2 linked regions of the Cohnella herbarum genome follow. The protein of the gene in region 1 interacts with the protein of each later gene in a pairwise test. Links are inferred from orthologs where the notes say so. Each region holds a gene or a part of one and is shown in the gene's direction. Other genes may lie near its edges. The genes, in order: nikR and rplL.

What was found.
Region 2: the proteins of nikR (region 1) and rplL interact in binary tests that used the Escherichia coli proteins (3 or more experiments, as listed by UniProt). The link is inferred for Cohnella herbarum from one-to-one orthologs.

The regions. Positions count from the first base shown.
Region 1 is NZ_CP051680.1:1,678,694-1,694,000, reverse strand. The notes cover bases 4,521-7,252. They hold nikR (nickel-responsive transcriptional regulator NikR), read left to right. Parts: upstream 4,521-5,526; coding sequence 5,527-5,979; downstream 5,980-7,252. Other genes in these bases: HH215_RS07400 (ABC transporter substrate-binding protein), read left to right, coding at 6,152-7,252; HH215_RS07410 (DUF11 domain-containing protein), read right to left, coding at 4,521-5,255. Outside these bases: asd (aspartate-semialdehyde dehydrogenase), read left to right, coding at 1-38; HH215_RS07415 (YnfA family protein), read right to left, coding at 780-1,106; more of HH215_RS07410, read right to left, coding at 1,473-4,520; more of HH215_RS07400, read left to right, coding at 7,253-7,750; HH215_RS07395 (ABC transporter permease), read left to right, coding at 7,770-8,759; HH215_RS07390 (ABC transporter permease), read left to right, coding at 8,759-9,622; HH215_RS07385 (ABC transporter ATP-binding protein), read left to right, coding at 9,657-10,580; HH215_RS07380 (ABC transporter ATP-binding protein), read left to right, coding at 10,570-11,166; HH215_RS07375 (ArsR/SmtB family transcription factor), read left to right, coding at 11,293-11,628; HH215_RS36320 (alpha/beta fold hydrolase), read left to right, coding at 11,669-13,009; HH215_RS07360 (DUF998 domain-containing protein), read left to right, coding at 13,060-13,731; HH215_RS07355 (SDR family oxidoreductase), read right to left, coding at 13,787-14,635; HH215_RS07350 (GNAT family N-acetyltransferase), read right to left, coding at 14,660-15,307. UniProt on the Escherichia coli protein: Transcriptional repressor of the nikABCDE operon. Is active in the presence of excessive concentrations of intracellular nickel.
Region 2 is NZ_CP051680.1:4,513,139-4,528,603, reverse strand. The notes cover bases 12,576-15,465. They hold rplL (50S ribosomal protein L7/L12), read left to right. Parts: upstream 12,576-13,784; coding sequence 13,785-14,147; downstream 14,148-15,465. Other genes in these bases: rpoB (DNA-directed RNA polymerase subunit beta), read left to right, coding at 15,145-15,465; HH215_RS19250 (class I SAM-dependent methyltransferase), read left to right, coding at 14,285-14,890; rplJ (50S ribosomal protein L10), read left to right, coding at 13,226-13,726; rplA (50S ribosomal protein L1), read left to right, coding at 12,576-12,912. Outside these bases: HH215_RS19345 (hypothetical protein), read left to right, coding at 1-25; HH215_RS19340 (nucleoside triphosphate pyrophosphohydrolase family protein), read right to left, coding at 99-494; HH215_RS19335 (PIN/TRAM domain-containing protein), read left to right, coding at 688-1,773; ispD (2-C-methyl-D-erythritol 4-phosphate cytidylyltransferase), read left to right, coding at 1,876-2,574; ispF (2-C-methyl-D-erythritol 2,4-cyclodiphosphate synthase), read left to right, coding at 2,571-3,047; gltX (glutamate--tRNA ligase), read left to right, coding at 3,128-4,600; cysE (serine O-acetyltransferase), read left to right, coding at 5,235-5,966; cysS (cysteine--tRNA ligase), read left to right, coding at 5,973-7,385; HH215_RS19305 (Mini-ribonuclease 3), read left to right, coding at 7,382-7,819; 23S rRNA (guanosine(2251)-2'-O)-methyltransferase RlmB, read left to right, coding at 8,048-8,842; HH215_RS19295 (NYN domain-containing protein), read left to right, coding at 8,850-9,383; RNA polymerase sporulation sigma factor SigH, read left to right, coding at 9,549-10,199; rpmG (50S ribosomal protein L33), read left to right, coding at 10,642-10,791; preprotein translocase subunit SecE, read left to right, coding at 10,810-11,019; transcription termination/antitermination protein NusG, read left to right, coding at 11,045-11,578; rplK (50S ribosomal protein L11), read left to right, coding at 11,667-12,092; and 2 more genes. UniProt on the Escherichia coli protein: The binding site for several of the GTPase factors involved in protein synthesis (IF-2, EF-Tu, EF-G and RF3). Is thus essential for accurate translation.

The DNA.
Region 1 (15,307 bases):
AATTGCTTAAAGCGGAAGGTTATATTCAGCCGAAGTAATCAAAAGGTTCTACCGTCTTGTTAAGTTGAAGAAAGGGACTAACTTTGTCGTAGATTATGCGATAGGAGTTAGTCCTTTTTTATGTGGGAGATGATGGAAGGGAGAAGTCAAGACAGTCGACGTAACGAAGCTAAGACAGATTCTGATCAATTTGCTTAGCAACGCGAACAAATTCACCGATAAGGGATCAATCCTATTCAAAGTTAGCAAGGAAGATAAACCGCACGGTTCGGGATATCGTTTCCTCGTTGAAGATACGGGAATCGGCATGTCTCCCGATCAAATCGGCAAGCTTTTTCAACCCTTTACGCAAGCGGATTCTTCGACTACGCGCAAATACGGGGGAACGGGACTAGGGCTTGCGATCAGTCAACGTTTCATTCATTTGATGGGCGGCGATATAAGCGTAAAGAGTCAACTAGGCGAGGGAACGACTTTTAATTGCTGGTTACCGGCATCAAAGGACAAGCTATAGGCCGCGTGAATAATTTTAGGCTTCCTATCGCAAAATAATAAGGACGGTGTAAGAGAGGCGTGGTTCCATTGGGCCAATTGGTGCAAGGACTGCAGGGGGAACTTATCTAATCACTTAGCCTAGGAAGCGAGGGGTTGTGCTGCAGAGTATCTCTGAACACAGGATTTACCCAAGTGATTCCATTGTCGCGAAGTGTGATGTCTGAGACTCAACAATCAACCACCGTCGGAAGAAGGAGCCTGTTAAGGGCTTCTTCTTTTTAACTTCAACTTCTGGGCGCCCATAACATGATGGAAACTCCAACGATACACACGAACGCTCCGATCCAGTCGTACATATCCGGTGCCTTCTTATCGACGAGCCATCCCCAAAGAACGGCGAGAACGACGAAAATACCCCCGTAAGCTGCATAGACTCGTCCAAACGACGGGAAGTTCTGTAACGTCGGGATAACCCCGTATGCGATCAGAATAAGACTTCCGACTATACCGTACCAGTAAGACTTGGACTCTCGCAGCCAGAGCCAAACCAAGTAACCTCCGCCGATTTCGGCCAGTCCCGCGATAACGAATAGAACAATAGATAAAAACAAACTTCATTTCTCCAATCCGACTAAGTTAGACGTTTTCAGTTGATTATAGTGCGTGATTGAATAGGGGGCAAGTGAATTTACAGCACGCATTCCTCGGAATCGGACCAATTAGACCGCTGTTAGCGGTTTGCAGCACATTTAGTTGGATGATCCGCCTAGCCTAGCCCGGCTGAGCCGGGTTAGAGCGTGGGGAAAGGCCGCAAAACGAGAAATAGCCCGGCTCAGCCGGGTTATTTCTTGGGAATGGCGGCGCGAGGTGGTCACAACGCCATGCAACGCTACACTATGCGCAGAATCACGCTTAGGGAGCCGCGCGTTGCGGTAACCAGCCACGATCCCACTTATAGCGAATGATCCAATCATTTATCATTCTTCTTCTTCGGAGATCGCGACAATGACGGGGTTGGAAATGACCGTTCGCGGAAATCTTTGCCCGTTAGGCAGTACGAATTGGAATGTAATCTGAGCGGTATTGACGGTTGATTGAAACTCTGGTTCGAAATCGACGTTTACTTGAAAGCGAACTTCCGCTGTTCCTTTAGGCGGGATAGTGCCAAGCGGAATACCCGTTAAAGGAGAAAACCCAGCTGCCGTCGCTCCGTTTATTTTAACGCTATTCGGGATGAAGGAGAGCCCCGACGGGAGTATATCGGTTAGTTGGACATTTTCGATCGGCGTTACATTCGGATTCGTAGCAATGATCGTATAGTAAAAGCTGCTTCCGACTTGCGCTTCGGTGACTCCGGCCGATTTGACAAGCGTCGGCAAAGCCAATACGGGCACCGTCACCGGATTCGTCTCTACGAATTCCTGGAAGGGTCGACCGTTCGGTAAAACGAAATCAAGAACGATTCTACCTTGATTAAATAAGACGCCTGTCGGTGGATAGGATACGACTCTCAATAAAAATGTAATCATGTTGTTTCTGTTCGCTTCAATCGTACCTAATAAGGCGCCCGTCAGCATATTAACGCCAGGATCCGGGATTCCACTTAACGTTAAGCTGTTAGCTACGAACACGGAACCTTCCGGAAGCAGATCGAACCATGTGGCCAAAGCGTTGAAACTCCCGATATTCTGCACGTTCGTCTGATAATGAACCAGATCTCCCACGAATACGAACGGTTCTCTAGCTGACTTCTGCGCAGATACGATCGGTTGTGTTACGTTCACGGTCACCGGCTCGGAAACCGCGGCACTCGGCACGCCAGCCTCGGTAAAGCTGACTAAAGCCGAATCGATGATGTTACCGGTTGGTTGAGGGATAAATATAATGTCTGCTTGGAACGTGACGAAGACGCTTTGACCGGGGGCAATCGTGCCTAGCGGCAAGCCTTGCGTTACGTCTCCGGTCACGGGTGCGCCGTTAACGGTCGCGCTGCCGGGGACAAATTGGGTCCCGGGGCTCGTAAGATCGACGAGCACTGCGTCCGTGGCACTCGTATTGCCGGTATTCGATACGGATACAGCATAAGTCACTCGATCTCCGACTAGAGCCATACTATTCGAAACCGATTTGACGACTACGAGATGAAATGAAACATTGCGAACTTCCACCACGTTGGAGACGGTATTGCCGTTTCCGATCTGACCGCCGGGAGATTGGAAAGTGAAAGTCGCGCTAGCTTGATTCAAATAAAACTGTGTCGGAGGTACTGCCGTTATTAAGACGTCGTATGAGACGACGATCGATTGCCCCGGTAAGACGGAACCGATCGGGATGCCGGTCAGGGGAGAATCGGTAAAATTCAACACGCCATCGATTCTTACGGTACCTGGGACGAAGCTGCTGTAAGCGTTCAATGGATCCCTAACGGTAGTATTCGCCGCGATGTTTCCGGTGTTCGTAACGGTAACCGAATAATTGAGAGTTTGACCGACGCTGACGGAATCCAAGCCTGCCCGTTTAAGAAGTGTTATAACCGGCTGTAGCACTTCGACAGTTACTGGATTAGAGGGTTGGTTAAAATGCGAATTCTGAAAATTGAAGGCGATATTGGCCGTGTTCACGATGAATGGAGGAGTGGGGAGCGATACGATCGTATACTGGAAAGTAACGATGACGGATACGCCAACGTCTAAAATGCCCAACACGATTCCCGTCTCCGGATTAGCATTTAGATCCGGAATGTTGTTGATCTGAACGCTGCCGGGAACGAATGCGGCGCCGGGTCCGATCGAATCCGTTAATAACGTGTTTTGGATCGGCAATACGCTGTTATTCGTTACGGTAATCCTGTACGTAATCGTCTCGCCTACGATAGCCTCGGTCTCGTTCGATGATTTTACGACGTTTACGATCGGCATAAAAATTGGATTAAGAACCGGTATTATCACTTGATTAGAGAGCATAGAACCTTGGATCGGAAGGTGACCGGGAGGAGTGAACGTAAAGTCGACCGTAGATTGGTTAATTAAGTTCCCGCCCGGAGGAACGGCATCGACATGAACTTGAAACGTTACGACGGATGACATTCCAACGGAGAGCGTACCTAGCGGGATGCCTACGACAGGACTGACGCCTATTATACTAACTCCGTTTACCGTAACGCTATTAGCCACTAAGCTCGAACCGAGGGGCAAAGGATCTGTTAATACCGCTGTAATCGGTAAATCGCCTGCATTCATGACGTTGACGACATAAGTCACCACGTTACCAAGCAGAACCGGGCTGGGCGATCCGGATTTCTGAACGATTACGTTGGGCTGGAAGATCGGTATATTGATGATATTGGATGGCAAGAACGTAGAGATGACAGGGCTTCCGGGAGTCGGGACGAAGTCGAATGCGACGAATGACTGGTCTGTAATCTCGCCGTCGTTCGGTAAGCTTGCCACCGTGTATTGAAAAGTTACGACTATGGTCTGATTTGGTGAAACCGTTCCTAACGGCACACCCGTTGCGGGATCCACATTCATCACCGGAGAGCCGTTCACCGTAACGCTGCCGGTGACGAAAGTGGCCTCCGGATCGATATTATCCGTAAATACGGCATTCGTCGCATCCACAATTCCCGTATTTTTGATCGTAACCGAATAAGTAACGACATCTCCGACAACCGCGCTGATGGTGGGAGTGGATTTTACGATGCTTAGAATAGGAGTGGCTATATCGAACTGTAAGCCGATACTGTTCACAAGGTAACCATCCCCGTTGGTCTCTAGCTGGAATACCGCATCGGTTTGCGCATTCAACAAAGTCGAGCTGACGTCGACGTTCGTAATATCCCAGCCCTGGCGTCCTCCGATAATATTAGTACCGGGTTCTCCATTGATCTGATTACGGAGTCCGAAAGTTCCCGACGTATCCAATGTTCCGTCGTCTTGGTTAATTTGCGAAGCGAAAAAGTTGTCTACAAAGTTATTGGGTCCGGACAGCGTCGTTAAGGTTGCAAGCGTAGGACCGAATAAGGCTTGATCGCCAGTCTTATTGGCATCCCCTTCTTGAGCGCTAATAAGCGCCCTTCCGTTTAACGCACCTGCGAAAGGAGTAGCGAATCCGTTGACGACTGTGGTCACCGGCCCGGATGTAGATTGGATGACGTCCGCCCCGACCCTGATCGACAAGTTGCGAAGCGGTAAGGAGGCATTGTGGTATACGACCGCTAAAGTCCAACCGGCATGATTGGAAGTCGGATCGGGGACGACGATCGTTCCTACAACGCTACCGGTCGTGTAACTTCCCGCACCGCCTGCCTGAACAAGCGAGGTTACATCGGCCGATCGTACGTAGGCGAAAGCAGGCGGGAAGGGAGGCGAGTTCGAAAGAAGGACCTGGAATGCGGTGTCCGTATCGGGAGAAACCGAAAACGTAGCCATTGGCGTCGTAAATTGCACGTCATCGTTAATAAAAGCGCTGTTATCCACCCCGTTGTTGATGTACGTCCCGCCCCAGATTAATTCCGCGTACAAGACGGTACTTCCCGCCGGTATTTGGAGTACGGCGGTTGCGCTGTTCAGATCGAAGGAACTTGTCGTTCCTGCGGGATAAGCTCCGAAGGTCATTGTGGTGTCAGTCGTTACGAATGCGCCGATGCTATCCACCGTTCCCGGCACGGCCACGGTATTCGAACGGCTAAGTCCTAGTGTGTTTCCGGTGTAAGTGATAGCACCGTTGTCGTTCAAGAAAAATCGGTTGACAAAGGGCAATGAGATCCCCCCTCGTAATTTACGTTAGCATCCCAATTTATTCGACTCGGCAGGGATATATGCTTGGAAGGGATCATTTTCGAATGCTCATTTCCGCGCTTATCCGGCAACTTGGCCTAGATATATCGGTCGAAAAATCTCGAAGGATTCCGAGTTTCTAGTGAAGGCGAAACATAAGTCGGAATAATAGAAGAGTTACGGCTCGCTTTCATTTCCAATGCGTAAAGCCTGTGATACAATTTAGGAAATTGAAAGCGGACTGGGTGATAACATGTCTGAAAAGGAAGAATTGATTCGGTTCGGAGTCTCGTTTCCCGAAGCGCTGATCGAGCAGTTTGATCGATACATCGCGGGGCAAGGGTATACGAATCGATCTGAAGCTATTCGGGATTTGGCCAGGAAAGCGATACTCGATCCAGAGCAGCTTCGCGCGGATGAGATCGTCGCCGGTACGATCGTGTTGGTGTACGATCATCATATCCAAGACCTGCCGAACTTCTTAACCGAGGCGCAACATCAATTTCATCATCATATTATTTCGACTATGCATGTTCATTTGAATCATTCGCAGTGCTTGGAAGTGATCGTCGTTCGAGGCAAGCTGTCCGGACTTCGTGCGCTTCATCAGCGGATTCAAGTCCAAAAAGGCGTAAATTACGCCGAGCTGTCCGTGACCTATGCGGATGAACAGGACACGGCACCTCATGCTCATGTTCATCCGTAATGGCATAAAAACGACCCCCTGCTGATAGGGTTGGTCGTTTTTTTTGTGTAAAAACAGAAATAGTTAACTTCCTAGTTAGGGTTATGGTATATTTCCTGACGTAAAAGTGTGTTACAATGTTAAGAAATCGTGTTACATATGAGGGAGTATAGGGAGAGTGGGTGGAGAAGCCATGGAGAAAAAAGCATCGATTGTCATTTTATTAATCATTATGCTCTGTAGCCTCTTGCTCGCGGGGTGTGCCGCGGACAACCGGGAAAGCGACAAACCGAACAAAGACGAATTAATATTGGCTATAAGCTCCGAGCCGGAATCAGGGTTCGACCCGACGACAGGGTGGGGCCGTTATGGTTCACCGTTGTTCCAGAGCACGCTGCTCAAGCGCGATGACGAATTGAAGATCGTAAACGACTTGGCGGACGAATACGAGGTGAACAAAGACGGAACTCAGTGGACGGTCAAGCTGAGGCCGAACGTGAAATTTTCCGATGGGACTCCGCTTACGGCCGAAGATGTTATATTTACTTTCGATACGGCGGCAAACAACGGTTCCGCTATCGATCTGACGAATTTGCAAAGTATGGAAGCGAGCGGGGATGATACGGTTATCTTTACGTTGAAGGAGCCGGATTCCACCTTCATCACTCATCTGGTTTCTACCGGGATCGTGCCGAAGCATGCATACGGAGAAAATTACGCCGAGCATCCGATTGGTTCCGGGCCGTATAAGTTCGTGCAATGGGACAAAGGTCAGCAAGTCATCGTTGAAGCGAATCCCGACTATTACGGAGCCAAACCGTTTTTCCGGAAGCTTACTTTCTTGTTTCTAAGCGAGGATGCGGCTTTTGCGGCGGCCAAAGCCGGGAAGGCGGACGTGGCTTATATTCCGTCGGCTTACAGTAAGCAGACTGTGCCTGGTATGCGGCTTGAAGATATCAAGACGGTAGACAACCGTGGCATCCAATTTCCATATGTACCTTCAGGCGGTCAAACCGACGACGGTAACCCGATCGGGAATGACGTGACCGCCGATATTGCCATCCGTAAAGCCGTAAATACGGCCATCGATCGAAAGGCATTGGTAGAAGGAATTCTCGAAGGTTATGGCACCCCGGCTTACTCGGCTAACGATGAGCTTCCATGGTGGAACGATCAAACGGTGTTGAAGGATGCCGACATCGACGAAGCGAAAAAAATATTGAACGACGCAGGGTGGAAAGACGCGGACGGAGACGGGATCGTGGAGAAAGGGGCTTTGAAAGCCGAATTTTCTATGATCTATCCCTCTAGCGACGTGTTGAGACAGTCTCTGGCCTTAGCGGCTGCGGACATGGTTCTTCCGGCAGGCATCCGTATCAAAGTGGAAGGGAAAAGCTGGGACGACATCGGGAAAAGAATGCACGCCGATGCTGTTCTATTCGGGTGGGGAAGCCATGATCCGCTCGAGATGTACAATCTGTATAGCAGCTCCTATCGAGGAATGGAATACTACAATGCCGGTTACTATAGCAATCCAGTCGTTGACGACTGGATGAGTAAAGCATTGCGCGCAACTAATGAAGAGGAAGCAATGGGATATTGGAAGAAATCCCAATGGGACGGCAAGACGGGGCTGAGCGGTCTTGGAGACGCGCCATGGGCGTGGCTCGTCAACATCGACCACCTGTATTTGGTAAAGGATAAGCTGAACATCGGCAAGCAACGTATCCAACCGCACGGCCATGGATGGCCGATCGCGGATAACATCGAGCAATGGAAATGGGACGAATAAACGACAAGGGGGAGCGGACATGCTGCGAAATCTAAGCCTGTTTTTCGGCTTGAAGCTGATCCGGCTAGCTACGCTTCTCGCAGCCGTCAGCATCCTTTCGTTCACGCTGATCAGCATCTCTCCTATTGATCCGGTACAAGCTTTCATCGGTTCGGACATGATGCGGGTAGGACCTGAGCAACGCTTGTTCATCTCGGAATACTGGGGACTGGACAAATCCCCGCCGGAGCAATTCATGAGATGGGTCAATGCGCTTCTGCATGGAGACTTAGGAACTTCGATGATCTTCCGTGAGCCGGTAGACCAAGTGATAAGCGAAAGGTTCATAAACTCTATCGCGTTAATGGCCGTTGCCTGGTTAATTTCCGGCTTGGTCGGATTTACGGCTGGCGTAGTTGCGGCAATGAAAAAAAACACTTGGATAGACAGGTTGATCCAATGGTATTGCTATACGCTGGCTTCTACTCCGACGTTTTGGTTAGGGTTGCTGCTGTTGATGGTTTTCGCGGTGTGGCTCGGATGGTTCCCGGTCGGGTTGGGCGTACCGGCAGGGGTGCTTGCGGATCAAGTCACTTTGGTTGACCGCGTACGGCATATTCTATTGCCTGCCATGACGCTCAGTATTGTGGGGATTGCTCCGATAGCTCTGCATACGCGCCAGAAGTTGCTGGAAGTCATGTCGAGCGATTACGTGTTGTTCGCGAGAGCGAGAGGCGAGCGAGGGTTTGGACTTATTCGAAGGCATGGTTTGCGCAACATCGCCCTTCCTGCGATCACGCTACAGTTCGCGTCGTTCAGCGAGCTATTCGGAGGCGCTGTTCTAGCGGAGCAAGTGTTCTCCTACCCGGGACTTGGACAGGCGACGGTAGAAGCGGGTCTGAGAGGGGATGTGCCTCTACTCATGGGGCTTGTTTTGTTCAGCACGATATTCGTTTTTACGGGGAACACGATCGCCGATCTACTCTATCGGGCAATTGATCCGCGCGTCCGGAAAGGTAGGGTGGTTTAATGGCACGCGGGGTTTATTCGGGTGTTCAATTGAAACCTTCTCTTCGGATTAATCGGCGGAAAAGAGCGTTGTATACGGTAGTAGCCATTGTGGGATTTTTGATCCTCATTGTATCGAGCGCGATGGTGATGGGGGATAACCGGTTAACTACGAATCTTGGGAATCGTAACTTACAGCCGTCGTTATCCCATCTTTTTGGGACGGATTGGCTCGGCAGAGATATGTTCGCTCGTACAGTTAAAGGTCTTACGCTTAGCATAGGTGTGGGAATGCTCGCTGCCGTTTGCAGCGCATTCATCGCGACCGCCGTCGGACTTGCGGCCGCCTTGCTTGGAAAAACCGCGGATCGTTTCTTTTCCTGGCTTATCGATCTGTTCCTGAGCGTGCCGCATCTCGTAACTCTTATTCTTATTGCCTTCGTTAGCGGAGGCGGTGTTAGAGGCGTCATTATTGGCGTTGCGCTTACGCATTGGCCAAGCTTGTCGCGAATTATTCGAGCCGAAGTGCTGCAATTGCGATCCGCTGAATTCATTAAAGTATCGAAGAGACTTGGAAAATCGAGTTGGTGGATCGCGACCAGGCATCTAATGCCGCATCTTGTCCCCCAACTGCTGATCGGGGTGTTGCTGCTATTTCCTCATGCGATATTGCATGAAGCCTCGATTACGTTTCTAGGACTTGGCTTGTCCCCGCATCAGCCTGCAATCGGCATTATTTTATCGGAAGCGATGCGTTATTTATCAACCGGCATGTGGTGGCTGGCCGTATTTCCGGGGTTAGGCCTTCTCGTTGTGGTTCGTATGTTCGATCGCCTCGGGGACAGATTGCGGACATTAATCGATCCGCGTCATGCGAACGATTAATAGTAAGCCTAAAGATTAAGCGGGGGGATGCAGGGTGGCTCTATTAAAGGTCGATAAGCTTTCCGTATCTTTTATGCAATACACGGGTGGCCTACGGCAACAAATCGTTCAGACGATCACCGATTTGCATTTATCTGTGAATGCCGGCGAGATCGTCGCCGTATTCGGTTCAAGCGGATCGGGCAAGAGCCTGCTTGCGCACGCGATTATGGGAATTCTACCGGATAATGCCACAATGTCCGGGACGATCCACTTCGATGGCCGAATATTGGATCAGGATAGAGCGTTATCTCTTCGGGGTAAAGAAATCGCGCTGGTGCCGCAGTCGGTGAACTATCTGGATCCGCTTATGAGAGTCGGGGCGCAGGTAAGGACGACTGCCGTCGGAGAGGATCGGGCGTCCGCGCAGCGAGCTATCTTTAAGCGGTATCGGCTTAACGACAACGTAGAGCGAATGTTTCCGTTTCAATTGTCGGGCGGTATGGCGCGTCGAGTGTTGGTTTCCACGGCCGCGATCAGCGGTGCCCGACTGATCATAGCGGACGAACCGACGCCGGGCATGCACCCGGACGACGTAACGGAAGCTCTTAACACGTTTAGAGAATTGGCGGATAACGGCTGTGCCGTATTGTTCATCACGCACGATATCGAGGCGGCGCTGCGTATTGCAGACCGCATTGCCGTTTTTTATGCAGGAACGACAGTGGAAACCGCGCTAGCGGCGGACTTCGCGGGAGATGGCGAACGGCTTCGGCATCCCTACAGCAAAGCATTATGGCAGGCGTTGCCGCAAAATGCATTCGTTCCGATTCCGGGCGCTCAGCCTAGACCCGATCATTTGCCTTCGGGTTGTCTGTTCGCCCCGCGTTGCGCTCGGGTTACGGACGCTTGTACGGAGTCGCGACCGGAGATGCGCGAAGTTCGAGGCGGGTCGGCGAGGTGTATCCATGCTTCTTGAGGGGAAGAATCTCGGCTTCCGATACGACGGGAACGATTGGTTGTTCCGGAATCTGGATGTGACCGTTCATTCCGGCGAGATCGTAGGTCTTGTCGGACCAAGCGGATGCGGCAAAACGACGTTAGGGCAAGTCCTTGCAGGGCATCAATTGCCTGTGGAAGGTGTGATTGCCCTGAATGGACAGGCTTTGCCGAGAAGTGGCTATCATCCGGTTCAATTGGTGTTTCAGCATCCGGAACGAGCGGTCAACCCGCGGTGGCGTATGAGCCGTGTTTTAGATGAGGGAGGAATACCCGATCCGGCATTCATGGATGCGTTGGGTATTCAGGAAAGCTGGTTGCAGCGAACGCCTAGTGAATTATCCGGCGGAGAGTTGCAGCGAATATGCATCGCGAGGGCTTTGGGCGGGAACGCTCGTTTCCTCATTGCCGACGAGATGACCACGATGCTCGATGCGATCACGCAAGCGCAAATCTGGCATGCCGTGCTCGAAGCGGCCAAAGCTCGAAACCTTGGACTTCTTGTAATCAGCCATGACCAGCAATTAGTCGAACGAATTTGCGATAGGCGGATATCCTTCTGGTAAACGCTCATTTTTAATATGTTGCATGTAAAAGGGAATGCCACGGCGCATTTCCTTTTATTTTTGCAATCTAAAATAAAAATTTTATATACGTTGACATGTATATACACTTAGGTGTATATTATGGATATGAACATAACCCTATTGCAACAAAATCTATTTACGATCTCAGAGCCAAACCGTTTTAACATCGTAGAGCTTCTCAAACAAGCGCCTCGTTCGGTAAGCGAAATCGTTCAGGCGCTTAACCTCGGACAACCGCAAGTGTCGCGCCATTTGCGAATATTGAGCGAGGCAGGGTTGGTACGATCGCGTACCAAAGCACAACAGCGAATATATAGCCTTGAAGCTCAGCCGTTTCAGGATCTCGATGCTTGGTTCGATTCGTTCAGCCGCTTGTGGGAAGAACGTCTCGACAATTTCGAGGATTATATGCTCGACTATTCCAAGAAGGAGAAGCCTTGACAGCGATGAACAGCTTTTATTAAAGAGAGGATGGATCGATTTGAACAGTCGAACTAAAGTGAGCAAGGACAGGAAACTAAGAGAACTCACAGTCGAAAGAATCGTTGCCTTGCATCCTAATCTTGCATGGGAAGGCTGGACTCGACCGGAACATATCGCGCGTTGGTGGGGACCTCGATCATGGACCGCTACCGTGCACGAAATGGATGTTAGACCTGGCGGGCTCTGGCGCTATAGTCTGATATCGGACGACGGAAACGGGGAAGAGGCTTTCTGCAGAGCCGTCTATCACGAAGTCAACGAACCATCCGAACTTGTCTACACCGACTCTTTCGCCGACAAGGACTGGAATATCGTAGAGAACAGCGACATGTTAACGACCGTTTCATTTAAAGAGGTCAGCAACGGAACTAGACTCCGCATCGTTACGCGGTTCGCGAATGTTCAAGACTTGGACAATGCCGAAGCTATGGGGATGGTTGAAGGGTTTACGGATGCCTTTAGTCGCCTTGAACAATACTTGAACACAATTACTGGAGGTACGACTATGCAAACGATATTTTCTAAAGATGGAACAAAGATTGCCTATGACAAAAAGGGAAATGGACAAGCGATCATATTAGTAGCGGCAGCTGCTGCCGACCATAGGGATGCCGCACAATTGGCCGATCAGCTTGCTAATCATTTTACAGTTTACAACTTCGATCGCCGCGGGCGCGGTCAAAGCTCCGATGCCGCTACATATGCGCCCGAACGGGAAGTCGAGGACATCCAAGCCATTATTGCCGCCGCAGGAGGTAAAGCCTACTTGTTCGGAAGTTCGTCCGGCGCCGTGTTAGCCCTTGATGCGGCGAGCAAGTTGGGCGAGCAAGTGACTAAGCTATTTCTGTACGAACCGCCGTTTATTATTAATGATAGCCGTTCGCCAGTGCCGGCAGATTACGTTAGTCGCCTGAACGAACTGATCGAAACCGACAGAAGAAGCGATGCCGTCGAATATTTCATGACCGCAGCCGTCGGAATCCCCGCCGAGTTTGTCGAGTACATGAAAGCAGATCCATCCTGGAAGAACATGGAGCGTATGGCGCATACGCTAGCTTACGATGGCCGCATTATGGGCGATACCCAATCCGGTAATCCGCTCCCGACTGACCGGTGGCAGGTTAACGTACCAACTGCGATTATGACCGGAGAGAACAGCGAACCGTTGTTCCATGACGCGGCCAAAGCGCTTGCCGATCTATTGCCGCAAGCCGAGCACCGGCTTCTCGCCGGACAAGATCATTCGGCAGTCGTAATGGCGCCAGAATCCTTGGCTTCGATAATCGTCGATTTTCTTCGTATTCCCGTGGCCAAACAAGAGGTGAATTTGAGTGACTGATCTAAGAAATCGGCCAGATTACCGAGTAACGGAATTGGAGGAAGAAAGTAATGGTTGAACCGAAATTCATCTTGAAACCTTTATCTCCGATTGCCGTCAATGCCGCCCTGCTGTCCGTCGTCTTAGGGATTCTATTCGTTCTTCTTCTAGGGTGTCTTCATCTATTGGAGCCGGAATTTGATCCGATGTGGCGCTTTATTAGCGAATACGCACTTGGCGACTTCGGTTGGATGATGCATCTTGCATTCGGAGTTCTGGCTATGTGTCTGATTAGCACTTGCGTGGCAATCTTCTCGCAAATCCGCACGATTGTTGGATTTATCGGACTCGTAATCCTTGGAATAAGCGCGGTCGGCATGTTCTTCGCGGCGATTTTCGTTACCGACCCGATGACCGCAAGTCCAGATGAAGCTACGTTTAACGGCAAAATGCACGTACTCGGAGCAACATTAGATTATACCCCGGTGGCTGCTCTTCTGCTCAGCTTTGCTTTGGTTCGCAACCAAGCTTGGAGGCCTATTCGCAAGCGATTGTTTATTACCGCTGGTATTACCTTGATTGCCATGGCTGCTTTTATGTTTCAGATTCCTCACGATGGACAGTTTGGCCCCGACATTCTTGCCGGTCTATTCGGACGATTATTGATCTTGTCCTATTTCGGGTGGCTCTTCACCGTTGGGATACATGCGCTTAAGCTAAGTAAACAAGCCGTGAGTAGTTAATCCCATAATGGAGGATTCATGAATAACGATTATGTTGAAATCGTAACAAAGCCGATCACTTGCCCAGAGTCCTGCGGACGGCTGCTTCGATCCAGCCCCAGGGAATCAGTTTGCTTGCCAGAATAAGCAACCGCGCGCCGCGACCGATCGGATAGCGCAGGCGCCGGGAACGTTTGCCAACGGCAAGACGGGCCACCAGATCCGCGACCTCCTGAGGATCCGGAGAGGTTTCAGCCGCTTTGCGGGCATATTCGAGCACGGGATCCATCATCCGCTTATACGGTGAATTCGGTTGCGAATGAATACCTGCGAAGCCTTTACTCCAGATCGGCGTGCGATAAGCACCTGGCTCCACGAGAAAGACTCGGATGCCAAATGGCGCAACCTCATGGCGAAGACTTTCGCAGAAGCCTTCGACCGCGAACTTGGATGCGGCATAAGCGCCGTATCCGGGTAAGCCGATCCTGCCGCTAACGCTGCCGATTTGAATGATAGCGCCGTCTGCTTGCCGGCGCATCAGGGGCAGAACGGCGCGAGTCACGGCTACGGCTCCCATGAAGTTCGTCTCCATCTGCGCTCGCCAAGCTTCCATCGGTACCTCTTCGACGAAGCCTCCCGCGGCGAATCCGGCATTATTCACCAACACGTCTATTTTACCGTGCTTGCTTATCGTTTGCGATACGGCTTCCTCAATCGTTGTAGCATCCGTGACATCGAGCTTCACGACATCTATTCTCGCGCCAACACCGGACTGTTCGGCTTCCCGCAACAATGTCGCTTGCCGTTCCGGATCGCGCATCGTGGCGACGACCCGGAGTCCTTTTTGCGCCAATGCGACTGCGATCAGCAGACCAAAACCGCTGGAGGCGCCTGTGACTAGCGCTATTTTCTCTACGTCTGCCATCTTCGATCCTCCTTCACCCATAGACTAAAGTTTGTATTTGCGTAGTAACGGTACGCCGATCCTAACTAGAAGCCATTCGAGCGCGGACCAGCACCAGCGGCGGCTTAACGGCAAATGACGGATATGAACCGCCGTATATTCGATCTCGGCAACGGCGCCTCTATTCCGTTTGAATTGGGCCGCCCCGGAGCTTTCATGCAGCAATAGACCGCGATCTCTAGCCAGTTCGATCAGCAACGAAGACAACATCCGATATAAGCCAAGCTCCTGCGGGAGAGACGTATCGTACCCGAAGAGAGGCGTCGTCATTGCGCCGTTCCGCGCATAGAAGCCGAGCACGGCATCGAGGCGGCCATTGCGGCGATAACCGAATAATTCAAGCGTCCCTTCTCGGAGCGCTTCCTCCAACAATCTTTCAGAGAACTGCGGATTGTAGAAGGAATATTTCTCTAAATAGAGCATCCGATATAGCTCTGCGATGCGAGGGACATCCTCGTCGGTCATCCCGCTAGCGTCAACTTTCTCATACCCGTGCTTGTCGGCTAGCGCGTCGTCTCGTTTAAGCAACCAGCGCGACTTGGCATTGCCGAAGTTGGAATCATCGGTCCGTAGCAGATAGATCTGCCTACTCGGGACGAGTCGGCATTTCCTTGAACCTAACCGATCAAGCTC
Region 2 (15,465 bases), 2.8 Mb from region 1 along the record:
GATCATCGTTAAGCGGGAGAAGTAAGTTTGCCCCATAGCACAGCAAAGAAGCAGCCTTCCGATCGGCGGGGCTGCTTCTTTGTCGTGAACTTGCGTTATTAAGTTAAGTTAAACCAGCCCAACGTAGAGCATTTATCAGCTTCCTTGGCGACGACTTCTTCCAGGCTGATCTCTAGCAAATTGCACATGGCGGACATGTAGAAAAGATTTTTACCCATTTCGTTGCGAATGACTTCGCGGCATTGCTCGCATAAAGCGCCTTCCATGTGGGACTTGGATTGGCGATGCGCCTGATCGAGCGGCATCTCCTCGGAAAATCCTTGGTTTCTGGCGTTTAAGGCGATACACCCGCACTCGGTTATCGATTTGGATACGGCGCGGTTGACGGATGCATTGGATTGACTGTACTTCGTGACGACATCGAGCAGACTGCGATGACGGAGTAACAATTCCGACACCTGACTCTGGAATTCCTGGAGCGTAGGTGCGCTCATCCGTTCCACCTCGGTTACCTTTAATTTACTTTTCCTTCTCATTATAGATCAAGGGCTGCGATATTTCAAAAGAACTTAGTAATCTGAAGAAACTTTAAGAAGCGGGCGGGAATGAGGTTTGCATTCGAAAAAATGGAACATACTAGTAAAGATATTTCCGACTCATTTCAAGAAAGGGAGTGATTTTATGATTATGAAAAGAATAATCCAAACCATCGGTCTACTCATAGGCGCATTGTTAGGTCAACAAATGACGAATTGGCAATCGTCTTCGGAGTCGCCATGGATGGGAGCGATGCTTGGAGCGACAACCGGCGCGGGAGGAACCTTCAGCATGGTGGTAGGAGGTTTTGCCGGATTTTTGCTTGCGACCTCTATCGCTGCTCCGTTATCCCGTTCTTTGCAACGGGGAATCGATAAGTTATCCAGTTATCCCATGTCGGAGTTATTGTCCGGCGTAGTCGGCCTCACTTTCGGACTCGCACTTTCTTCATTTCTGTATCCTTATGTGACGGATATTCCGTATGTGGGACAAGTATTGGCGGCGGGAACGGCGCTTGCGCTCGGATATGCGGGACTGCGGATCGGTACGCAGAAGAAGGACGAATTCGGCGATTGGATCCGTACGCGTCCGACGTCGGAGGCGCCTCGTAAAGACGGGCCTAGATTCGAGGAACATAAAATACTGGATACGAGCGTGATCATCGACGGTCGGATCGCGGACATTTGCAAGACGGGTTTTATCGAAGGGACGTTGGTCATACCTGAATTCGTACTGGAGGAGCTTCAGCATATCGCGGATTCTTCCGACTTGCTTAAGCGCAATCGGGGACGGAGGGGATTGGATATCCTTAATAAAATTCAGAAGGAATTAGACGTCAGGGTACTTATATACGAAGATGCGAACGAAGAACCCGGGGAAGTCGACAGCAAGCTCGTTAAGCTCGCCAAGGCGATGCAGGGCAAAGTGGTCACGAACGATTTCAACCTGAACAAGGTGTGCGAGCTGCAAGGCGTATCCGTACTTAATATCAATGACTTGGCCAACGCGGTGAAGCCGGTCGTTCTTCCGGGCGAAGAAATCGTCGTGCAGGTGATCAAGGACGGCAAGGAGCACGGCCAAGGCGTGGCTTATCTGGACGACGGTACGATGATCGTGGTCGAAGGCGGAAGGGAATTCATCGGAACGACGATGGAAGTACTCGTCACGAGCGTCCTTCAGACGTCCGCGGGCCGGATGATCTTCGCCAAGCCGAAGCTATTGGAAAAAGCGCTCTAACAAGGTATGATAATAGAATTACGGGCGGGACGCGCTCTAGTGTCCCGTCTTTCGTTTGTAATCATGCCAACCTACGTTGCGCTCATAAGGGGAATACGTTCAATGGAATGGGGAGCTGTCGTGGTAGCGGCGGGGCGCGGCACTCGCATGGGAGCCGCGGATAACAAGCCCTACCTGAAGCTGGCGGGACGCGCGGTGCTGGCACATACGCTCGAGGCTTTCGAACGAAGCGATTCCGTGAAGTCGATCGTCTTGGTCGTTACGTCCGGCGAGCAGAAGAAAGCGGCCGAGATTATCGGGAACGAAGGATTCGGCAAGGTAAAGCTCATTATACCTGGCGGGGCCGAGCGGCAGGATAGCGTATATGCCGGGTTAACCGCATTGGATACGGAAGGCGTGCTCGTGCATGACGCGGCAAGACCGCTGATTACCTCGGCGCAGATCGAAGCTTGCTGCAGGGCGGCGGAAGAGCATGGCTCATCCGCGATCGCCGTTCCGGTTAAAGATACGATCAAGGTTTCGGACGGCAACGGATTTATCGTTGCGACGCCGGAACGGAGAACGCTGTGGAGCGTGCAAACTCCTCAGGCTTTTTTGCGTACGGAGCTGATGCAGGCGCACCGGCAAGCGCAAGAGGAGGGGGCGATAGCAACGGACGACGCCATGCTTCTTGAACGGCTGGGACGCAAGGTCGCGATTGTCGAAGGGGATTACGCGAACTTGAAGATTACGACGCCCGAGGATCTGCCGATCGCGGAGTTGCTGTTGGCAAGACGTAAAGAGAAGGGGGAACCGAATTGATTAGAGTAGGACAAGGATTCGACGTACATCAACTGGTGGAGGGACGGCCTTGCATTATCGGAGGCGTTACCATCCCTTACGAGAAAGGGCTATTGGGGCATTCCGACGCGGATGTGCTGTTACATACGATCAGCGATGCGATTCTCGGCGCACTCGCTCTCGGAGATATCGGCAAGCACTTTCCCGATACCGATCCGGCATTCAAGGATGCCGACAGCGTGGTGCTGCTGGAGCGCGTGTGGGGGCTAGCTAAGGAACGCGGCTACAAGATAGGCAACGCGGATGCGACGATCATCGCCCAAGCGCCTAAAATGGCGCCTTACATCCCTGCGATGGTTTCGGTCATCGCGCGGGTGCTGGAGTGCGAGGAGTCCCAGGTTAACGTCAAGGCGACCACGACCGAGCGTCTGGGATTCCCAGGACGCGGAGAAGGTATCGCTTCGCAGGCGGTCGTTCTATTGGTTCGCGGTTAAGACGCGGTAATAGCTACAGAGCTACAGAGCTACAGAGTTACAGAGTTGCAGAGTTGCTGAGTTACTAAGGAGGAAGAAATATGTCGACGAAAGTCCGCGTACGTTATGCGCCAAGCCCTACGGGCCATCTGCATATCGGCAACGCACGAACCGCTATTTTCAACTATTTATTCGCACGCCACCACGGCGGCGACTTTATCATTCGGATCGAAGACACGGACGTTAAACGCAATGTAGCCGGGGGAGAAGAGAGCCAGCTCACTTATCTGAAATGGCTTGGCGTCGACTGGGACGAAAGCGTAGACCGCCCTGGGGAGTACGGCCCTTATCGACAAACTGAACGATTGGATATCTATAGCTCGCACACGCAGCAATTGCTGGATCGTCAGCTTGCTTATCCTTGTTATTGCAACGAGGAGGAGCTGGAGCGGGAACGCGAGGAGCAATCCGCACGCGGCGAAACTCCGAAATATTCCGGTAAATGCCGTCATCTTAACGCGGAGGAACGGGCAAAACTCGCGGCGGAAGGCCGGGTTCCGAGCGTTCGTTTTACCGTTCCCGCGGATCGCGTATACACGTTTAACGATACGGTGAAGGGCGAAATCTCTTTCCGCTCCGACGATTTCGGAGATTTCGTTATCGTGAAGAAAGACGGGATACCTACGTATAACTATGCCGTAGCCGTCGATGACCATCTGATGGAGATTTCCCACGTGCTGCGCGGGGAAGACCATATCACGAACACGCCGCGACAGCTCATGATCTATGAAGCGTTCGATTGGGCTCCGCCCGAATTCGGACATATGACGCTGATCGTGAACGATCAACGCAAGAAGCTGTCCAAACGCGACGAGTCCATCGTGCAATTCATCCAACAGTACGACGAACTCGGTTATTTGCCCGAGGCGTTGTTTAACTTCATTACGCTGCTCGGCTGGTCTCCGGAAGGCGAAGAGGAAGTATACGGTCGCGAGCAACTGATCGAAATCTTCAACGCGAGCCGGTTATCCAAAAGTCCGGCGGTGTTCGATACCGCGAAGCTTAGCTGGCTAAACCAGCATTATCTGAAGCAAGCCGAACCGGAACGCGTCATCGAGCTATGCCTGCCCCACTTGAAGTCGTCGGGCCGTCTTCCGGCGGAGCCGAACGCGCAAGAGCTGGAGTGGGCAACCGCGTTGGTGACTTTGTTCCGCGACCATCTGCGTTTCGGCGCGGAGATCGTGTCGTTGTCGGATCTCTTTTTCCAAGAGTCGCTTGAGTTCAACGACGAGGCGACGGCCGTGTTGGCTGAAGAGACGGTTCCGGCCGTATTGGCTTCTTTCCTCGCGGGATTGGAAGAAGCGGGCGAAGCGGGCTTCACGATCGAGAACATGAAGAGCTTGATCAAAGGCGTTCAGACGGCTACCGGCGTTAAAGGCAAAGGGTTGTTCATGCCGATTCGCGTAGCGCTTACCGGACAGACGCACGGACCGGACTTGAACGGCACCATCTGGCTTCTAGGACGCGATCAAGTGCTTAAGCGTCTCCGGCATCAGCTGGCCACCCGGGGATAAACCTAGGCGCTGCGCAAGGGCAGGGCAATGTCTCTTGTCACCCGCGTAGGGTTGGGATATACTTGGAGCATATCGAAAATGTGCGACGAACAGGAAAGTACGTTTTGTTAGACGAATGTCCAGAGAAGGCGGTCTAGGCTGGGAGCCGCCCATTCGCGCGAAACCGAAATGCGCCTGGGAGCTGTGCCGCTGATCGGACAACCGACAGTACTGCGATGATCTTATCGCATACTCCTTGGCTTGAACCGGGTGAGCGGTGCCGGGGGGATCTCGTTATCGATCCAATGAGGAGCGGGGTTCTTTCGGGAGTCAAGCTCAAGCAGAGTGGGACCACGTCATGACGTCTCTGCAGCGATAAGCTGCAGGGGCTTTTTTTATTTCCGCGGGCCGCGCGGCAGGGCTGCCTCCTTGGAACCTGCAGAATAACTGTAGAAATCCATTTATTTAACCTAATTGCGATGTTCTCGGCGGAAATAACTGTACATATCCAGTTATTTCGAGAAATTGGGCAGAACGAGCGCAACAAGATCTTAGCTAGGTGCCGAAGCAGATTTACATGCGTCGCGCTTGGCCGGGCGGAGTCGCAATGCATCAATATTATAGACAGAAGCACGAGGGGGGAACGGAAATGGGGATGTGGCGGACTGTCAAATCGGATATCGATGCGGTATTCGAAAATGATCCTGCGGCCCGAAGCTGGTTTGAGGTGGTTTTTACTTATGCGGGGTTACACGCGATTTGGGCTCATCGCTTCGCGCATTTCTTTTTCCGCCGTCGGTGGTATTCCGTTGCCCGCATGATCTCGCAGATCAGCCGATTTTTTACGGGAATCGAAATTCACCCCGGAGCACGGATCGGCAGTAAACTGTTTATAGACCACGGCATGGGAGTGGTCATAGGAGAAACGTGCGAGATCGGTGACGAGGTCGTCATTTACCAAGGGGTTACGCTGGGAGGAACGGGGAAAGAAAAAGGCAAACGACACCCTACGATCGGCAACCGGGTCGTTATCGCTTCCGGCGCGAAAGTGCTTGGATCGTTCACGGTCGGAGATCACTCTAATATCGGGGCGAATTCCGTCGTTCTTCGCGAAGTCCCGCCCCATAGCACGGTCGTCGGCATCCCCGGCAGAATCGTGAAACGAGACGGGAAGAAAATCGGCGATCGCCTGGATCATACGAACCTCCCCGACCCGCTCATCGAAACCTTCCGGTTCATGCAGAAAGAAATCAATGAGCTGAAGTCGGAAGTCGAACGTCTGAAAGCCGAGAGCGCAAAAGGGAACATTAAACCTATCGAATCCGAGGAATCGGCGGAAACCAAAGAGCCCGTAAACGTATCGGCATTCGATCATAAAAGGAGCTAAAGCAACGTGAACCTCAAAATATACGATAGCATGACAAGGGAACCTCAAACGTTCGTCCCGCGCGAGCCTGGGAAAGTGAACATGTACGTATGCGGGCCGACCGTATACGACTACATCCATATCGGCAACGCGCGTCCGGTCATTTTCTTCGATGTCGTACGCCGGTATCTGGAAGCGATCGGCTTGGAAGTCAACTACATCGTGAATTACACGGACGTCGACGACAAAATGATCCGGAAAGCCGCCGAACTGGGAATCACGGTACCCGAATTGGCCGAGAAATTCATTGCGGCATTCAAGGAGGACAGGGAGGCGTTAGGCGCGATTCCGCCTACCGTTGCGCCGCGGGTAACGGAAACGATCGTCGAAATCGTGGATTTCATCCAAGGTTTAGTCGATCAAGGGGCCGCTTACGAGAGCGCCGGGGACGTGTACTTCCGCACGAGCTCTTTTCCGGATTACGGCAAGCTATCCCATAAAAATCTCGACGAACTACAATACGGAATCCGGATCGACGTGGACGAAAGGAAGGAAAACCCTCAGGATTTCGTGCTGTGGAAAGCCGCGAAACCAGGGGAGATCCACTGGCCGAGTCCATGGGGCGAAGGCCGTCCGGGCTGGCACATCGAGTGCTCCGCGATGGTGCGCAAATACGCGGGGGATACGCTGGACATTCACGGGGGCGGGCATGATCTGCAATTCCCCCACCATGAGTGCGAAATCGCCCAATCCGAATCTTTGACCGGACAGCCGTTGTCCAAGTACTGGATGCATAATGGCTTCGTGAACATCAATAACGAGAAAATGTCCAAATCTCTCGGCAATGGAATCAACGTTAGACAACTTCTCAAGATGACGAGCAAATACGCGATTCGATATTTGATGTTGGCGACCCATTACCGCAGTCCGCTTAACTTCAGCGACGAGACGATTCGCCAAGCGGCCAACAGCATCGAACGCTTGACCAATTGCCGGGATAACGCGAAGCATAGACTCTCTTCCGTCGCCAAAGGCAATCTTTCCTTGGCAAGCGACGAAATCTTAATAGCTCGGTTGAAGCAGCTTAACGAAGAGTTTCATTCCCGCATGCAGGACGACTTCAGCACGCCGGACGCGATCACGGCATGGTTCGGCCTCGTATCCGAAGTCAACGCGTATTTGCAAAGGGAAGTCGTAAGCGAAACGGATTTGCTATTTATTTTGTCGCAAATCGGCGAGATGAACGGCATTCTCGGTTTGTTGCCGGAGAGCGAGGAAGCGGGCTTACTGGACGAAGAGGTCGACGCCTTAATCGCCGAGCGGACGACGGCTCGGGCGAACCGTAATTTCGCCCGCGCGGACGAGATCCGCGATTTATTGGCGGAGCGGGGAATTCTACTGGAAGATACGCCGCAAGGCATTCGTTGGCGGCGCAAATGACGGAGCGGGTAAGTCGGCCTTTAGCTCCCGTCATTGCGCCGGTGGTCCCTGCCGACGTGCCGCCGCACTTGCTCTCGCCCGTAGTGCTGGCCTACATCGGAGATGCCGTATTCGAGATCTATATCAGACAGAAACTCATTGCTTGCTCTAGCCGTAAGCCTCATGAACTTCACCGCGCGGCAACGACATACGTATCCGCGGCAGCGCAAGCCAAGCTATTGCAAAGATGGATGCCGTTGCTTACGGAAGAGGAGGCGGACATCGTCCGCAGAGGCCGCAATACGAAATCCGGACAGCCGCCGAAGAACGCGGATCCCGCGGATTATCGCCATGCAACCGCATTGGAGTGTCTTGTCGGGCATCTGTACTATCATGGGGCGAAGGATCGCCTGGAACAGCTCGTGGAATTAGCGTTCGAATCTCAATCGCTATAGACGGTACGCAATAAACGATAAAGGAAGATGACAATGAGCAATCAATATCCGAAAGCTTCGGGGAACCGTCAAGCAGGCGGCGGCGCAAGGCCGTCCGGTCAAGGCGAGCGCAAGGGCGGATGGAATTCCGCCGGCGGCGGACGCAAGGAGAAGGATAAGCGTTATGCCGCAGCGCCGGCGAATAAGGAATCGACACAGGATAATGAGCAGTGGGTCGAGGAAAGCGCCTTGAAGGGTGACGACGAATATTTAGCTGGCAAGCATCCCGTGTTGGAGGCGATGAAGGCGGGGCGGTCGATCAATAAGATCTTCATGTCCAACCAAGCCCAACGGCACCTCATCCAGCCGATCATGGAGGAAGCCAAAGCGCGCGGCATCGTCGTTCAGCAAGTAGACAAGAGCAAGCTCGATCGATTAGTGCCGGATATGCAGCATCAAGGAGTCGTCGCCCAAGCGGCCGCGGTCGCTTACGCGGAAGTGGACGAGTTATTGGCTCGCGCCAAGGAACGCGGGGAAGCGCCACTGATCGTGTTGCTCGACGAAGTGGAAGATCCGCACAATCTCGGCTCTGTATTGCGGACAGCCGACTGCACGGGAGTGCATGGCGTTATCGTGCCGAAGCGCCGGAGCGCGGGATTAACCGCGGTGGTGGCCAAAACTTCGGCGGGCGCCGTAGAATACGTTCCCGTTGCGCGCGTGGCTAACTTAGTACAAACGATGGAGAAGCTGAAAGAAGCCGGTTTGTGGATCGCGGGAGCGGATGTCGGCGCCTCGGAGGGCTTCTACGAGACGAACCTGACCGGACCGCTCGCGATCGTGATCGGCAACGAGGGTCAGGGATTATCCCGACTCGTCAAGGAAAGATGCGATTTCATCCTTTCGCTTCCGATGGCCGGTCAAATTAATTCATTGAACGCGTCGGTCGCCGCGGGAGTCATCCTGTACGAAGTCGTGAGACAGCGCGCGGAAGCTCAGAAGAAGAGAGGCGTTACCCCGTCCAGTCCGGCATCCGATCATGCCTGAGAAACGCATGTTCCAACGCGAGGACATCCTCCTCGTGGATGGCTACAACATGATCGGCGCTTGGCCTGAGCTGGCCGTTCTTAAGAACGAGAAGCTGGAAGACGCGCGCGACCAACTCTTGGAGATGCTGTCGGATTACCAGAGCTATGCGGGACTCGTCGTGATCGTCGTCTTCGATGCGTTCCGCGTGCCGGGCGCCGGAGCGGAATACCGTCATCGCAAGAAAATGCGGGTCGTGTATACGCGTGAAAGGGAAACGGCCGACGAATGCATCGAGCGTTTGGTAGGGGAATGGACGTCCGTTCGGCGTAATATCTATGTCGCGACATCCGATCAAGTCGAGCAGCACGTGGCTTTCGGTTTGGGTGCTTTGCGGGTTTCGGCGCGCGAGCTGAGACTGGAAGTGCGGCAGAGCAGGACCGAAATACAAGCCGCCATTCGGAAGGATTCCCAGATTAAGAAAAATCCGTTGGACGGCGTACTGCCCGAAAACATCCAACGCAGATTGGAACGAATGAGACGCGGCTTAGGCGATAGTTAGCAGAGTCATTACTTTTATTTACAAATTTACCACGGTCGCCGAACGGCGATAAACGGCCAATCCATTGACGCTATGCACTTTTTCAAGTATATTGTTAATAGTTTGGTAGAGTCAGAGGTTCCAGTAAGAAGTTCCAGTACGCCAATGCAGACCGGAGGAATGTTCATGAGCGTCGACTTGGAGAGGCTGGCAACACGAGAGTACGACTTCAAGGCCGACGAGGACATCGTGGAATTCGTGCGACTGGGCGACAGCGAAGCGTTGGAGTACCTCATTCACAAATATCGGAATTTCGTGCGTGCTAAGGCGCGCTCTTACTTTCTAATAGGCGCGGAGCGGGAAGATATCGTACAAGAAGGGATGATCGGCCTCTATAAAGCGATTCGCGACTTCAAAGGCGACAAGTTGGCTTCGTTCAAAGCTTTCGCCGAGTTGTGCATCACCCGCCAGATCATCACCGCGATCAAAACCGCCACCCGTCAGAAACATATCCCCCTTAATTCGTACGTCTCCTTGGATAAACCTATTTACGACGAGGATTCCGATAGGACGCTCCTCGATGTTATCTGCGGTTCGAGAGTTTGCGATCCCGAGGAAATGATCATTAACCAAGAGGAATTTTACGGACTCGAAGATAAGATGTCCGAGATTCTAAGCGACTTGGAGCGCAAAGTTCTGATGCTGTATCTGGATGGTCGGTCTTATCAAGAGATCGCGGTCGACTTGGACCGTCACGTAAAGTCGATCGATAATGCCTTGCAACGGGTGAAACGAAAGCTGGAGCGTTATTTGGAAGTGCGCGACCTGGGAACCTAGCAATTATCGGATTTCATAACCCATCAATTCGACCACAAGAGCAGCCTTAATGGAGCTGCTTTTATTTACGTTCATAAGGGTTGTCCGGTTTCGTTGCCGCATGGCGGGAGGTAGTCTTGGCGTCTCTATAAAGGCTAATAAACCAGTAAAAGAGATTAAATGCAACGGTACTGATTAAACCTTGCGCAGAAATGGAAGAATAGTACCAGAGGGGGCCTGGCGACTTTTCGTTGACATCGATTACCCCCTGTGATAAATTATTTTAGTAACCTTAACGTGGTTTCTTATGCGCTGGCTCTGAATCATCGGCGAAACACCAGGAATTGTTGTCTTGATGACTCGTCATCAATTCCGGTTCCGAACTCGGCCTTGGTTCGCCAAGTTGGGGTTTCCGCTGAATGGTTGTATTTTTATGAAGTTATGATCCCGGGAGGTGGAAGGGATGCGCGTGATCATCACACTAGCTTGTACGAATTGCAAGCAACGGAATTACACGTCAAGCAAGAACAAACGGACACACGCCGATCGCATCGAGTTGAAGAAGTTCTGCAAATTTTGCAATGAACATCATCCTCATCGCGAAACGCGTTAACTCCTAGGAGGTATGAACGTGACTTTCCTGGCCAAGATGAAACAAAACTTTGGGTCCTTTTTTTCGTTTTTTGCTGACAGCTGGAACGAATTGAAGAAAGTCCGTTGGCCCAACCGGAAAGAACTCGTCAGCTACACGATCATCGTAATAGTGACTGTGCTGTTGGTAACGATCTACTTCTGGGCTTTGGACATCGGTATTTCATCCCTCGTCGATCTCATCATCTGACGCAGGAACCAAAGGTGGCTTTTCCATGGAGAAAAGATGGTACGTAGTGCACACGTATTCGGGTTATGAGAACAAGGTCAAGGCTAACCTGGAAAAACGCGTGGAATCTATGGGTATGCAAGACAAAATCTTCCGGGTGCTTGTTCCTATGGAAGAAGAGATCGTCAACAAGGACGGTAAGAAAAAGACGGTTATGCGTAAAGTATATCCGGGATACGTTCTTGTCGAGATGATCCAAACGGACGATTCTTGGTACGTGGTTCGCAATACTCCGGGCGTTACCGGGTTTGTAGGCTCCACGGGGTCCGGATCGAAGCCGACGGCATTGCTTCCCGATGAAGTAGAAGGAATTCTAAAACATATGGGAATGGAAGAGCCTAAGCCGGTCATCGATTTCGAACTCAAGGAAAACGTACGGGTCAAAGTCGGTCCTTTCGCTAACTTCGTCGGTTCCGTAGAAGAAATTCTCGTCGACAAGAGCAAGCTTAAGGTACATGTCAACATGTTTGGCAGGGAAACCCCGGTTGAGTTGGATTTCACTCAAGTGGAAAAAATATAAGAAATTTCGTGTATTTTGGGTTTCTTGAACGAGCGGGAGGGACGAGAGTCCCGTTAAACCGCATTACGGGTCAGGGAGGTGTGCAACAATGGCAAAAAAAGTCATCAAATTGGTAAAGTTGCAAGTTAACGCGGGTAAAGCTAACCCTGCGCCGCCAATCGGTCCTGCACTAGGTCAAGCTGGCGTTAACATCATGCAATTCTGTAAAGAGTTCAATGCTCGCACCGCGGATCAAGCCGGCTTGGTTATTCCGGTCGTCATTTCCGTATTCGAGGATCGCTCCTTTACGTTCGAAACAAAAACGCCACCGGCAGCGGTATTGCTCCGCGTAGCTGCAGGAATCCAAAAAGGTTCCGGCGAGCCGAACAAGAAAAAAGTAGCTACTGTTAAACGTGCTAAAGTTCGCGATATTGCAGAGCAAAAAATGCAAGATCTGAACGCGGCATCCGTTGAAGCGGCTATGCGTATGGTCGAAGGAACAGCCCGCAGCATGGGCGTCGTTATCGAAGACTAATCGCTTGATCTAGCGGTTCCACGCGTCCGCATGGACGCGTAAGTGGGAGGAGAAATCTTGCCGTTCCCGACTCGGGAGGGCGGATTGAAACAAACCGTTAAAACCACAAAAGGAGGAAAACAACTTGGCTAAACAAGGTAAGAAATATGTAGCGTCCGCTAAGCTGATCGACCGCGATGCAACCTACGAATCGTTGGAAGCAATCGAGCTCGTGAAGAAAGCGGCAACGGCCAAATTCGACGAAACCGTCGAAGCGGCTGTCCGTCTCGGCGTTGATCCGAGAAAACAAGATCAAGCAGTGCGCGGCGTAGTCGTTCTGCCTCACGGCACCGGCAAAACGCAACGCGTCCTCGTATTCGCAAAAGGTGACAAGCTGAAAGAAGCTGAAGCAGCCGGCGCGGATTACGTAGGCGATGCTGACCTCATCGCTAAAATCCAACAAGGATGGTTCGAGTTCGACGTCTGCGTCGCTACTCCGGACATGATGAGCGAAGTAGGTAAATTGGGCCGTATTCTCGGGGGTAAAGGTTTGATGCCTAACCCTAAAGCGGGCACTGTAACGAACGACGTTGCAAAAGCCATCGCCGAGATCAAAGCCGGTAAAATCGAATACCGTCTGGACAAAGCCGGACAAATTCACGCTCCGATCGGTAAAGTATCGTTCGACTCCGCGAAGCTCGACGAAAACTTGAAAGCACTGATGGACGCGCTGAACCGCGCTAAACCGGCGTCTTCCAAAGGCGTATACCTGAAGAACGTCTCGATTTCCTCGACGATGGGACCAGGCGCGCGCGTTAACGCAGCGGGATACCGACTGTAGTCAACTGCGGGAAGCCGAAAAACGGTAAGAACTGACTTTGACAATGGCTTGCCTTCCATGGTAAGCTGGTCAAGTTGATAATCGAATATGGATACCGTAGACCGTAGGTGCAGCGCGAATGAACTTTCGCGTGAGCTTAATTTCCTACCGAGGTGTGTGGATAGAGTTTTTCTTTTATGCAAAGTGCGTCGCATTTTGATCATAAGAGCGAGATCACGTCATGCCTCCGCGAAGTCTGCGGGGGCATTTCTTATGCCTCTGACTCGTTGGAAGACGATAATACGGTAATGCCAAGACTTAGGAGGTGTACACAATGGCAAATGCAAAAATCATTCAAGCGAAACAGCAAGAAGTGGATTCGATCGCAACGAAACTGCGCGAGAGCACGAGCACGGTAGTAGCGGATTACCGCGGACTTAACGTAGCTCAAGTCACTTTGCTTCGTAAGCAATTGCGTGAGGCCGGCGTTGAATTCCAAGTGTTGAAAAACTCTTTGGTAAGCCGTGCCGCTGCAAGCGCTGAGCTTAGCGAACTTGATGCCGTTCTTACAGGACCGACTGCTGTTGCGTTCGGTACCGATGCGGTAGCTCCAGCTAAAATTCTGAGCGATTTCGCGAAGAAGAACGACGCATTGAAAATCAAAGGCGGTATCGTAGACGGACGTTTCTACGATGCGGCTCAAGTGAAGGCACTTGCGGATCTTCCTTCCCGCGAAGGTTTGCTGTCCATGTTGCTTAGCGTTCTCCAAGCACCGGTTCGCAACTTCGCACTCGCCGTCAAAGCGGTTTCGGAGAAGAACGAAGCAAGCGCATAAGGTTAGAATCTATCAAAATAAGAAGATCATATGATCTCAAATAATGGAGGATATTCAAATGAGCAAAGAGCAAATCTTAGAAGCCATCAAAGCGATGACTGTTCTTGAATTGAACGACCTGGTTAAAGCAATCGAAGAAGAATTCGGTGTTACTGCTGCAGCTCCGGTTGCTGCTGGCGGCGCGGTTGCGGTTGCTGAAGTTGAAGAGCAATCCGAGTTCGACGTTATTCTTGTTGAAGCTGGCGCTTCGAAAATCAACGTTATCAAAGCCGTTCGCGAAATCACGGGCCTTGGCTTGAAAGAAGCAAAAGATCTCGTAGACAACGCTCCAAAAGCTATCAAAGAAAAAGTAGCCAAAGAAGAAGCTGACGCTGTTAAAGGCAAGCTTGAAGAAGCTGGCGCTAAAGTAGAAGTTAAGTAAGAAGCAGATCATCAAACCCCTTGAAGATTTTCTTCGAGGGGTTTGTTCATGTCGAAATTTGATCATGCTTAATGAGGAAGCTCAAAGTCGGCTTATTAGCATCGAGAAGTTCTATGCCGTAATGATGGAGGATCCAAGTGAACGATCATTACTACTCGAATAAACCTCAGTCCGCAAGCAACCGAAAGGCTTTCGAGTCGGAGTTGCGAGGCTTTAACCTTCGGTTAACGTCGGATGCTGGCGTGTTTTCGCGGGACGGGGTGGATTATGGCAGTCGGGTGCTTATCGAGAGCATGGAAATTCCGCGCGATGCCCAAGTGTTGGATATCGGCTGCGGGTATGGTCCGATCGGGTTGATTGCCGCCCGCCTTGCGCCGCAAGGACATGTCAAGATGATCGATATTAACGAACGTGCCGTTGAACTGGCTGAACTGAACGCGCAAGCGAACGGGATACATAACGTTTCCTTCGCTCAGAGCGATTTGTTCTCGGCGGTTAATGGCGAGACGTTCGACGTGATTTTGTCTAATCCGCCAATTCGGGCGGGGAAAGCCGTCGTGCATCAACTGTTCGTTGAATCTTGGAATCATCTCAATCCAGGCGGAACGATATGGGTCGTCATCCAGAACAAACAGGGAGCTCCTTCCGCAAGGGCTAAGCTTGAAGAAATTTACGGCGAGGATGAAGTCGCGGAAGTCGGCAAGGATAAGGGCTTCAGGCTATATCGCTGTATGCGCAAGTAAAAAATGAAAAATATTTGACTTGACATTTTCGCTGTGGTATTATTAAGAAATGTCAGTATTAGGATGGGCTAATTGTCTTCAACACAATAGACCTGTAAACTCTGATCCTTTCCCAGGAATAAATTCACGTTGCTCGACGTATAATGGGTTTGTTTTGGGGTAAAGGCAGTATGAGTTGCCATTGTGCCGCCAACCGGCGCATAAGGGCTTTTCTTTATTTATGTGTTGAAGCAGACTTAAGGGGTGAGGTTAAGTTGGCAGGACATCTTGTTCAGTATGGCCGCCGTTCACGGCGCAGCTACGCCCGCATTAATGAAGTGTTGGACGTTCCGAACCTGATCGAAATCCAGCAGCAATCGTACCAGAAGTTTTTGGACGAGGGTTTGCGTGAGATTTTCCAGGATATTTCGCCAATTTCGGATTTCACCGGTAATCTCGTGTTGGAGTTTATCGACTACAGCTTGGGCGAACCGAAGTATTCCGTTGACGAATCGAAAGAACGCGACGTAACCTATGCGGCTCCGCTTCGTGTTAAAGTTCGGTTGCTTAATAAGGAAACCGGCGAGGTTAAAGAA